2 regions of the Marinobacter sp. VGCF2001 genome follow, and region 2 is predicted to be linked to the other one. Evidence: riboswitches for the same ligand, from Rfam matches in the RefSeq annotation. Region 2 holds a riboswitch; the other holds the start of a gene.
What was found. A riboswitch is a leader RNA that binds a small molecule or an ion and turns the genes downstream of it on or off. The one in region 2 is predicted to bind cobalamin.
Positions count from the first base shown of each region.

Region 1: another riboswitch for cobalamin. It lies ahead of ACP2AU_RS04950 (TonB-dependent receptor); the one in region 2 lies ahead of ACP2AU_RS03850 (ribonucleoside-diphosphate reductase subunit alpha).

Region 1 is NZ_JBNFVX010000002.1:384,994-390,996, reverse strand. It holds gene ACP2AU_RS04965 (ABC transporter ATP-binding protein) at 1-116, opposite strand, end outside; gene ACP2AU_RS04960 (FecCD family ABC transporter permease) at 116-1,075, opposite strand; gene ACP2AU_RS04955 (cobalamin-binding protein) at 1,103-1,984, opposite strand; cobalamin riboswitch at 2,063-2,289, shown strand; gene ACP2AU_RS04950 (TonB-dependent receptor) at 2,419-4,389, shown strand; gene ACP2AU_RS04945 (hypothetical protein) at 4,564-5,628, shown strand; gene cobT (nicotinate-nucleotide--dimethylbenzimidazole phosphoribosyltransferase) at 5,693-6,003, shown strand, end outside.
Region 2 is NZ_JBNFVX010000002.1:137,574-143,576, reverse strand. It holds gene ACP2AU_RS03860 (substrate-binding periplasmic protein) at 1-305, shown strand, start outside; gene ACP2AU_RS03855 (DUF3047 domain-containing protein) at 353-973, opposite strand; cobalamin riboswitch at 1,187-1,382, shown strand; gene ACP2AU_RS03850 (ribonucleoside-diphosphate reductase subunit alpha) at 1,516-4,272, shown strand; gene ACP2AU_RS03845 (ribonucleotide-diphosphate reductase subunit beta) at 4,301-5,359, shown strand; gene ACP2AU_RS03840 (CHASE2 domain-containing protein) at 5,568-6,003, shown strand, end outside.

The DNA.
Region 1 (6,003 bases), 250 kb from region 2:
CCGTTAGGGCCCAGAACACCCCAGATTTCGCCGGGTGCGACTTGCAGATTCAACGCTGAACCATCTGGCCGGCCCGGAATATCAATAATCAGTTCGCTGGTCGACAGTCCGCTCATCACCGGCTCCGGTATAGCAAAAACAGGAAGGTGGGTACGCCAAGCAGTGCGGTGATCACCCCAACCGGCAGCTGCTCCGGCGCGATTACGGTACGCGCCAGGGTATCGGCCAGCACTAGTAGCGTGCCACCGGCCAAAGCGCTTGCCGGCAGTATCAGCCGTTGATCATTCCCCAGCACCAGGCGCAGCATATGGGGCACGATCAAACCGACAAAACCAATGCTCCCGACCAAGGTTACCGCGGTCGCGGTGAGCAAACTGGCCATCAGATAAATAGCCCACTCCAGCGGCCTTACCGACACGCCCAGAGCCGCCGCTTGCATGGGGCCTCTGGCCAGCACATTCAGGCTACGGGCCAGCGGGGTCAGTGCAATCACCGCCAGCGAGAGCACCAGCAATGCTGGCCAGGGTGTCCGGGCATAAGCCACATCGCCCATCAACCAGTACAACATCCCGGGCAGCTGGTGGGCGGGGGTAATCGCCAGCATCAACGTGATGGCAGCGCCCCAGCCGGCGGCAATCACTACCCCGGTTAGTAACAGTCGCGACGGTGTCCAGCTGCCGGTGCCATGGGCCAGCCCGAAGACCAGCAAGGTCGCGAACAGGGCGCCCGCGAAGGCCGCACCCGAGACCAGCAGCATTCCCGCCCCCAGCAGCATCGCCAGTAAGGCACCGGTGGCCGCGCCCCCGGAAAGCCCCAACACATACGGATCGGCCAGCGGATTGCGTAACAACACCTGCATCAGGGCGCCCGCCATGGCCAGCAGCCCCCCGGCGGCAAACGCAGACAGCGCTCTTGGCAGGCGCAGCTCCAGCACCAGCGTTCGGCTCAACGGCTCGCCCTGCCCGGTCATCACCTGCCACAGTTCCGACGGCGTCACAGCCACACTACCCACGGCCAGAGCAAACACACAGGCCGCCCCCGCGAGCAGCAACAAAACCAGCAAGGCACGCGTCATTAGTCGTTCCTCACCCGGGTCGCCCGGTCAGCGCAAGCGATCACGGGCCAGATCCAGTTTTTCGCACACATTGCGCGCTCCTTCCAATAAGCGAGGCGTCGGCCGCGAAATAGGCGAAGCGGGTATGGTCAAAAGATTGCCATGTGCCACGGCACTGATCGAGGGGAACTGCCGCCATAGATCGAGCTCGGCGGCCCCCCTGTCGCCCGAATCCGAGCTGCCGGTCAGTATCGCCTGTGGGTTGCGGGCCAGGACGTCTTCTGGTCCGATACGCGGTACCAGGCGGTCCATGTCACCAAAGATGTTCTGCCCACCACACATCCGGATCACTTTGCCGATGAGATGGTCGTTGCTGATGGTCATCAGAGGTTGATCCCACACCTGATAAAACACTCGAATAGGCGCACGCGCCTGATACTGTCGGGCCAGTGCAGCTATACCCGTTCGGAACCGGGTGGCCTCGGCCGTCGCGCTGTCGCTGGCACCGGTAAGCGTGCCCAGCCGCTCCAACGCGGTGGCCACGCCCTCAAGGGTACGCGGTTCAATGGCAAACTGCGGTAGACCCAGTTGTTCCAGCAAGGCCACCTGCTCGGCGGGGTTGCCGGATACCCAGGTAATCACGAGGTCTGGATCCAGCTCAACCAGCGTTTCCAGATCGATGCGGGTGTGGTTACCCACTCTCGGCAACTGTTTTGCCGCAGGCGGATAATCGCTGTATTCCACCACGGCCACCACCCGGTCGCCAGCGCCGGCGGCAAATACCAATTCGGCGGCTCCGGGAGACAACGCAACGATTCGCTGGGCCGGCGCGGGCAGGCACAAGCCCTTGCCGTTGTCATCAGTCGCGCAAACCTCCGCGGCCGCCGGGCCGATCAGCGCAAAAAAAAGTATGAAAAAACGAATCAGCATACCGTCTCCGAGCCAGAGTTGGCCCTGAACCTGTCGTCATTGATTGACGGTTTCTTGACCGCCCCGTAAACTCCACCAAAATTTCTATCCGTAGCAGGTGCCTGCCCCAAACGCGCAATGCGCGATCTTTCGGCGGGTGAAACTGGGAAGTTCGGTTAAAATCCGACGCTGCCCCCGCAACGGTAAGCGGTACGAGAGGAATGGCCTCGCGCCAGCCACTGCAGCCCAGCGCTGTGGGAAGGCATCCTACTCTGGCGGGAACGCCAGCCGCAAGCCCGGAGACCGGCCTGCTACCGGCTATCAGTGTTTGTGACGGAGGGTCAGAACACGGAGCGGGCGCACGCGCCTCTTCTCTTTTGGTAGCTGTTCAGGCAACCGGAAAGAAGGACTCTGGTTGCCAGTTTATACAAACGCAGCCGGTATCCAGTTTTTCGATGAAAAAAATCGCCCTTCTCCTCTCTGTCTTCGCCATCGGCTCGGTTCATGCCGAAGAGACTCTGCCTTTTATTGTGGTCGAAAGCCGACCCATGAACGCCGCCACAGATGTCGACCCCAGCCAGGCCACCGGCCCGGTTCGGGTGATCCAACGCACCGAATTTGAGAACCGCACCGCCAATCTGGCCGATGTACTCAGTACCCAGACCGGCGTACAGATTCGCCAGAGTGGCGGCCTGGGCAGCTACTCATCGGTTTCGCTCCGGGGCTCCACCGCGCGCCAGGTACAAGTCGTCGTCGATGGTATGTTGCTGAACGACCCGGTCACCGGCGGCGTCGACATGGGCAAACTGGGGCTGCATGACATCAGCCGGATTCAGGTCTACCCGGGCAGCGCACCCGCTCAGTTTGCCCACGCGGGCATCGGGGGAGTGGTGGTCATGGAAACCCTCGGCAAAGACATTGAGGACACCACGCGCATTAACCTGGGCGGTGGCTCTTTCGATACATACAAGACGGGTGTGTTTAATAGCGGTAGCCGCGAAAATTTTTACTATTGGGTATCGCTGGATCGGCAAAGCAGCAATAACGATTTCGAATACCCCAACAAACGGGCCTGGTTCAACCCCAACGATGGTACCAACACCAAACGCCGAAACGCCGGCTACGAACAACAAGCGGCGAGCACCAAGCTGGGCTGGGAAATCAATGACACCAGCAAACTCGATGCCCTGGTGCAGTACAACGACAATCAACAGCAGGTGCCCAGTATTCAAAACTGGCGAAACAACCGGGCGTTTCTGGACAACCGAACCTTGCGCGCGCAGCTGCATTATCAACAACAAGAATGGCTGGACGGCCGGCTACATTCGAGCCATCGACTGATCTGGGCGGATATCGACGAGCGTTATAACAACCGGGCCGGGCAGGTTGGGCTGGGCACCAGCGACACCAATACCACCACAAGACAACTGGGCATGGTTAACACCCTGACCTGGTTACTTGGCAATCACACACTGTCGGCCACCGCCGATGTCGCCGGGTACGACTACACTCAGACAGATCGCCTGGCGGCAAGACAACCGGATGACCGCGAACGCCACAGGATAGCCGCCGCATTCGCTCACCAGTGGCAAAGCGACGACCGCCTCTGGCGCACACAGGCCACGTATCGCCACTACCGGGTCGACGACGAATCAAGCGAAACCACCGGCTTCGGTGCCGTCGAGCGAACCGACGCATCAGACCGTTACAGCAGCTGGCAACTTGGCCTAAGCCGATACCTCTCCGGCGGTTGGACCCTCTCCCTCGGACTGTCTGAAGAAGTTCGCATTCCCACCCTGCAGGAGCTTTACGGCCAGCAGGGACTGTTCGTCGGCAACGAAAATCTGCAAGCCGAGGAGTCTTTCAACGTTGAAACTTCCGTCAGGCTGGAACGGGGCTGGGGGCACGTTGAGGCAACGGTTTATTTTCGGCAGCTGGATCCCGCCGTTGTCGCCACCTACGATGCCCGCGGTGTTGGCCGTTATACCAACCTGGCCGCTGACATTTACGGCACAGAACTGGATGCCCTGGTGCGATTGCGCCCCTGGTGGGAGCTCTACGGTAGCGCCACCGTGCAGGAATCCGAAAACACTGACTCCGCCATTGCCGACCGTTTCGAGCAGCATCTGCCGGGTATCTATCACCAGAGTTACAGCCTGGGTAGCCGGTGGACCCTGCGTCCGTTCACCCTCGATTTAAATTATCAGATCGACGATGAGCTGTATTACGACTCGGCCAATCTGTTGGAGGCTGATACCCGGAAAATGGCCAATCTGACAGCCAGCTGGGTGAACATCTGGCCCAACCGCTCGGAAAGCGAGCTGTCGCTGGAAGTACGCAACCTCACCGACACTCTTTATCAGGATTTCAACCGCTTCCCCGGCCCCGGCCGAAGCTGGTTTCTGAATCTGACACACGCCTTTTAACCAATCACTGCATCAGGGAGATGTTTCATGGCATCGCTAAAGAAATCGCAACCGGTTAACCGAATCCTGTCAATGGCCAGCCTGTCAATCCCACTGCTGTTGAGCGCGTGCGGGGGCAGCGGGTCAAGCAGCAGCTCCCTCGAACCGACCCCAGGCTTAACGAATGCCGGCGTGGTGGCTGCTGTCAGTTCCGATTTCAGCTCGGGCGGTGTCAACTATGTCAATCTGGATTCTGCCAGCTACGACATTATGGGCCCTTACCACGAGACCGGCTCAGACATCGCAGTGGTCGGAGGACAAGGCTTTCACTACCTGCTGGGGCGCTACAATCTGGATAATATTTCCAAGATCGACATGGCCAACTACGCCCAGAAGACCTGGGATGAGTTCAGTGTAATTCCTGAGGGTGAGCAAAACACCGGCAACCCGTACAACCTGATTACGGTTAACGATCAAAAGGCCTATTTGATCCGTTACAACAGCGACAAAATTTCCATCGTGAACCCGTCAGCACGCAACGAAGCTGAATTTTTCACCGACACCCCGCCTCTGAAACTTTCCGACTATGTGCCTGCCAGCAGCGCCGGCCAGGTACCTCAAATATCGTCCGCCGCTCTGGCAGACAATAAGCTATTCGTGACCCTCCAACGCCTTGATGAAAACTATGAGCCCAACAATACCGGTTACGTGGCGGTGTTCGATGTCTCAACCAATGAAGAAATCGACACCGGCAAAGGCGCTGATGACAATCTGAAAGGCATTCCACTGGAAGGCACCAACCCGGCTGACATTCAGTACCATGAAGGGATCGGGCTGGTAGTCAAGAACCTGGGCACCAACTTCTCCACCTACGGCAATGGCACCAGCGTCGACATTATCGATAGCAACTACAATGTCACTTCCATGATTCAACCAACAGCCGACAAGGGTCAGATCAAAGATCTGGTGATCATCAGCGCAACCGAAGGCTACCTGATCAACCTGACCGACTATCAGAACACTGCGGTACAACGCTTTGACCCGTCTGTTGGCCGTGACAGCTTCAAAACCATCGCGGATCTCTCCAAAGGCGATTTCCGGGATATTGAACTGAGCCCCAAAGGCAACCTCTGGGTTGCAGATGCCAACACGGCATCACCTGGCATCCGGATTCTCCGCCCGTCTGACGATACTCAGATCAAGTTCGTCGATTCACCCCGTGGCCTGCTTCCGAATGACATCGCCTTCGTAACGGAATAAGCAACATTTGCCGGGCAGTCTCCACCAGGCTGCCCGCGATCAACCAACGATAGGCCATTTGAGCATGACACCTCCAAATAGCTGGCAATCCTCTTCCCCCCAACTCGACCTCAGCGCCATGGCGCGAGCCGAAGCCCGCCAGAACACCCTCACCAAACCCCCAGGCTCCCTCGGCCAACTGGAACAGCTGGCCATTACCCTGTGCGGCCAGCAACACACCGATCAGCCCCGGGCAGACCGGGTACACATGGCTATTTTCGCCGGTGATCACGGCGTGTGTGACGAGGGCATTTCCGCCTTTCCGCAGGCGGTCACCGCCCAGATGATAGCCAACTTTGCTGGTGGCGGCGCAGCCATCAGCGTGATGGCCCGGCA
Region 2 (6,003 bases):
CGGAAGCCCCGAATCACCGGTCTGCCCTGGATATGCTCAAGCGGAATCGGGGGGATTATCTGCTGGATTATCGTCAGCCGGTCCAGATGACGCTGAATGGGGATGGCGATGAGAAAATTCGTGAATCGGAGATGCGCAGCCGGCACAGCGCCTGGTTGTTCTCCCTGGCGAATCCCCGTGCCGCTATCCTGCGCGAAGCCTTTGACGATGCCTACTTGCGCTTGGCCGAACGCGGCGAAGTGCCACCGCCGCGCCACTTTCGGAAAACCTATGTGGTTCCGGGGTTTCCGGAGCAATATCGGTAACACGTTGGGGTTGTAATTCCGCCAGCCGGCTGCGCTTTTGGCCAGGACTACCGCCGCAGCGTCAAATCTCCATACCAGGCCGTTGCCCTCTCACCGGTGTTATCCGCATCCGTCATGATGGCCACACCGACAATGGCGGGCGGCTCCTCCCCGAAGGCCTGCCGATAGTCCGCCACCAGATCCCGTTCGACGCTGACCCATTCGCCCACCTGTTGCTCGCCAGAATTCACGGCAATCATCACGGTTTTGTCGGTGTAGGCATTGGCCACCAAGGTCTGCTCTGGTATCTGATTGGCCCAGATATAATTCAGAGCGTTACCCGGCAGTGTTTCCCCGAACAGCACCTCCACGGTCTTGCGCTTGGCCCGTTCGAAAAAACCGGCCTTGTCCGACTGGAACTCGAAGGCCACGTAAATACGGGCCGGGTAGTCATCTCCGGATTTTTCTCGGGCGTTGCCGGCCTCGTAGACGTTCGAGACCTTCCAGCGCCAGGACAGCACGAGCGAATCGCCCGGCTCCAGTGCCAGACGGGCAATCAGGCCGGAGGCGCTGCCGTCGGCACTGGCACGAACCACCTGCTGGCCGTCCACGGTGTTCAGGGCGTACTGGGTGTGGCGTTCGATGTTCGGGAAAATCAGCGGTTCCCAGCCATCGTTGAGCGACGCCATGGTGGAGAAGCGCTTCAGTGGTTCTGCCTCGGCCCATGCCGGGCTGAAGGCAAAGCTGAGGCCAAGCACCAGAGTGCAAGCCAATCTTGGCGAGAATGTCACGATATGTCCTCTCGTCAGGTGGTTGGGTAACTGACAGCACAGCTCGAAGAAAGTGCCTTGTTTTCGTTTATCAGTCTCTATATAGTGACTTTGTCCTTGGTTAACTACCATATATTGTGATCAAACTCTGATCATCTTATTTACAGGGTAGTCGGGAATCCGGTGAGAATCCGGAACTGACGCGCAGCGGTATTGGGGAACGAGCGTGGTATTACGACACTGGTGAAAACCGGGAAGTCGCCACGCAAGGCAGAACAAAACGTTCATGCCCCTGAGTCCGAAGACCTGCCAGGGATCAGAAGCCCCCCCATGGGTTTCTGGACTGCACCTTCGCGATTCAAGGGTGAGCAGACTGGTCAGGCCTGCCCGTGCCTTGGGCAAGGTGTGCCGCTGCGTTCGCGAAGGGTTTAACGGAACCAACGCGAATTCAGGAGAGCACCATGACAGCCGCCACCCTCGCCGAGCCTTCGGTCAGCCAAACCCAATCCCTGCAAGTGATTAAACGTAACGGCACCCTGGTTGGATTCAATGCCGCCAAAATCGGCGTGGCCGTCACCAAGGCGTTTCTGGCGGTGGAAGGGGACCAGGCCGCCGGTTCCGCCCGCATCAACGACGCCGTACACCGGGTGACCGAACAGGTGGTGCAGGCCATCAGCCGTCGCCTGAAAGCGGGCGGCAAGGTGCATATCGAAGATATTCAGGACCAGGTGGAACTGGCCCTGATGCGCGCCGAAGAACAGAAAGTGGCCCGGGCCTACGTACTCTACCGGGAAGAACACGCTCGTCAGCGCGCCGTGGATGAGCCGGTAGAAGCCCACCCGCATCTGACCGTGAAAAAGAGCGACGGCAGCATAACACCACTGGATCTGGGCCTGATGAAGCTTCAGGTGGAGCAGGCCGCCGCCGGGTTGGACGGTATTGACGAAGAGTCGCTGGTGGAGGATGCCCTGCGTAACCTGTACGACGGCATCGAAAGCACCGAAGTACTGACCGCGCTGATCATGACGGCCCGGGGCCGCATTGAGCGGGAGCCGGACTACAGCGCCGTGACCGCCCGCCTGCTGCTGGAGCAGCTAAGGCTGGAAAACGCCGATGCCCTGGGCTTGCCGCGCAATCAAAGCCTGGCGGAGACTTATCCACAGGCGCTGACGGCGTTCATTCACGCCGGTATCCGCTACGAATTGCTGGATGAGGCCCTGGCGGCCTTTGATCTGGAACGCCTGGGGCAAGCCCTGAAACCGGAGCGGGATCTGCAGTTTGGCTTCCTGGGCCTGCAAACCCTGTACGACCGCTACTTCCTGCACTGGAACCAGGCCCGCCTGGAACTGCCGCAGGTGTTCTTCATGCGCGTGGCCATGGGCCTGGCTCTGCGTGAGGACGACCCCAACGCCCGCGCCATCGAATTCTATGAGTTGCTGTCCAGCTTCGATTACATGGCCAGCACGCCCACACTGTTCAACAGCGGTACCCGCCACTCCCAGCTGTCGTCCTGCTACCTGACCACCGTGGGCGACGATTTGGAAGGCATTTACGGCGCCATCAAAGACAACGCGCTGCTGTCGAAATGGGCGGGTGGCCTGGGCAACGACTGGACCCCGGTGCGGGCGCTGGGCTCCCACATCAAAGGCACCAACGGCCAGAGCCAGGGTGTGGTGCCGTTTCTGAAAGTGGTGAACGACACCGCGGTGGCGGTGAACCAGGGCGGCAAGCGCAAGGGCGCGGTCTGTGCCTATCTGGAAAGCTGGCACCTGGACATCGAGGAATTCCTCGAACTGCGCAAGAACACCGGTGACGAGCGCCGCCGCACCCACGACATGAACACCGCCAACTGGGTGCCGGACCTGCTGATTGAACGGATGCGCGAAGACCGGGACTGGACCCTGTTCTCACCCAGCGACGTGCCCGACCTGCACGACCTGTACGGCAACGCATTCCGCGAGCGCTACCAGCACTACGAAGCGCTGGCGGAGCAGGGCAAGATTGCGTTGTTCAAGAAGATTCCGGCCAAGCAGCTGTGGCGCAAGATGCTCACCGTGCTGTTCGAGACCGGGCACCCCTGGATCACCTTCAAAGACCCGTGCAACCTGCGCTCGCCCCAGCAGCACCAGGGCGTGGTGCACAGCTCCAACCTGTGTACCGAAATCACCCTGAACACCAGCAGCGATGAAATTGCCGTGTGTAACCTCGGCTCGGTGAACCTGGCCGCCCACATCAAGGATGGCGAGCTGGACGTTGCGCGCCTGGAACGCACGGTGAACATCGCCGTACGAATGCTCGACAACGTCATCGACATCAACTTCTATGCGGTTCCGCAGGCGCGCAATTCCAACCTCAAGCACCGCCCGGTGGGCCTGGGCCTGATGGGCTTCCAGGATGCGCTCTACCAGCTGGGCCTGCCGTACACCAGTGCCGAAGCCGTGGAGTTCGCCGATGTCGCCATGGAGCAACTGAGCTACTTTGCCCTGCGTGCTTCCGCCACGCTGGCGGGTGAGCGGGGTGCCTACGAAACCTACGAAGGCTCCCTGTGGCACCAGGGCATTCTGCCGATTGATTCCATCCAGAACCTGCAGGCCGCCCGCCGGGACGGGGACCTGCAGGTGAACACCGACAGCCGCCTGGACTGGACGCCGGTGCGCGAGCTGATCGCCCAAAACGGAATGCGCAACAGCAACGTGATGGCCATTGCCCCGACGGCGACCATTTCCAACATCGTGGGCGTGTCCCAATCCATTGAGCCTGCTTACCAGAACCTGTTCGTGAAATCGAACCTGTCCGGCGAGTTCACCGTGGTGAACCCGTCGCTGGTGCGGGATCTCAAGGCCGAAGGCCTGTGGGACAACGTGATGGTGAACGATCTGAAATACTTCGACGGCAGCGTGCAGCAGATCGACCGTATTCCGACCGAACTCAAGGCCCGTTACGCCACCGCCTTTGAGATTGACGCCCGCTGGCTGGTGGAGGCCGCCTCCCGGCGCCAGAAGTGGCTGGACCAGGCCCAGAGCCTGAACCTGTACATGGCCGAGCCCAGCGGCAAAAAGCTGGATGCGCTGTACCAGCTGGCCTGGGAGCGGGGCCTGAAAACCACCTACTACCTGCGTTCGCTGGGCGCGACCGGCGCCGAGAAATCTGCCCCCGTGGCCGCGCCACAGCCGCAGGTGTGCTCTATTGATGAACCGGACTGCGAAGCGTGTCAGTAACCACTCACTGTGTCAGGAGATAAGCATCATGCTGGATTGGGATGACGAACCGAAAACCGCTGCCAAGCCTGCCGCCACCGGTGGCCCGGCCCCGGTGAATGTGGACGACAAACGGGTGATCAACGGCGAGACCGACATCAACCAACTGGCACCGTTCAAGTACCCCTGGGCCTGGGAGTACTTTATGAACGCCAACAAGAACCACTGGACGCCGCTGGACGTGAACATGGCGCAGGACGTTCACGATTACCACCACCGCCTGAGCGCCCCGGAAAAGCACGTGTACGAAAACGTGCTGGCGTACCTGACCACCTCCGACATTCTGGCCATGCGCAACATCGGCCTGGCGGTGATGGAAAAAATGAGCGCGCCGGAGCTGCAGATCTACCAGGCTCGCCAGGTGTACGAAGAAGCCATGCACACCTGGGCGTACCAGCACTGCATTGAAACCCTGAACCTGGACCAGAGCGAGATCTACAATCGCTACCGCGTGGTGCCGGAAATCAACGGCAAGATCCATATAGCCAACCGCCGGCTGGACGCCGCCATGCGCCCGGACATGAACCTGCGCAACAAGGACGATCTGCAGGAGTTCATCATGTCCTACCTGTTCTTCGCGGCCGTGTTCGAAGGCACCTGGTTCTACAACGGCTTCAGCCCCATCTTCGCCCTGCAGCGCCGGGGCCTGATGCGCGGCACTGGCGAACAGCTGCAGTACATCCTGCGGGATGAGGCCATGCACTTCTCGTTTGGCCTGAAAGTGGTCAATCAAATCGTGGAAGAAGAGAACATTACCTTCGACCCGAAAGCGGTGCGCGAGATGTGGGACGAATCCGAAGCGGCCGAACAGGCCTACGCCAACTACATCCTGCGGGACCCGATCCTGGGTTACTCGGCGGATTACCACAGCGAGCAGTTCCGTTTCGTGGCCAACCGCCGGGCCCGCACCGTGGGGCTGGACGAGCCGTTCCCGGGGGCGCAGAACGTGTCGCCCTGGCTGGACGAACAGGCCACCCTGCGCAAGGAGAAGAACTTCTTCGAAACCCGGGTGATTGAATACCAGACCGGGGCGCAGCTGGAGTGGTAATTGCCGTGGCGGGTGCCCGGCAGAGAGCCGGGTACCTGTCAGGATTCTTTACAGCGAACGGGTAGAGAAGTATTCGGCCTATATATTAAATGGCCAGACAACACGCGTTTTTCGGTGATAGGCGTGATTGTTGCCTAGTGAGCATTCATAACTTGCTCGCTTCCGCAGTGCGGGCAGCGTGGGATCGCATCCACGTGCGGAGGCCAGAGTGCAGAATCCCGATGCAGGCATATCGCTAAACGGAATGATCCGACGCCACTGGATGCTCCTGGTGGCGGGGTATCTGCTTGTGCTTGCCGATCCGTTCGGCATCAGTTCCAAAAGCAGTCAGGCGATCAGCGATGGGTTTGATCGCCTGTTTTCACCGTTCTACGATCATGCCCTGGCGGCCGAAGGAGCCGACCTCGTTGATGTCATTCTGATCGATGACCCTTCTATCCGCAGGCTCTCCCATGAAGAAAACGGCTACCTGAGAGCCAACGACTGGCCTCTGGCCTACAGCGACCACCTGGTTCTGATTGATGCCCTCAGGCGCCTGGGGTACGGCACGATTATTCTGGATATCACCTTCTACCGCGCGCGCAATCTGGATAACAGCTTGCCGTTACTGGTGGAGCGGTTGAAGCATTTTCGGGACCATGCCG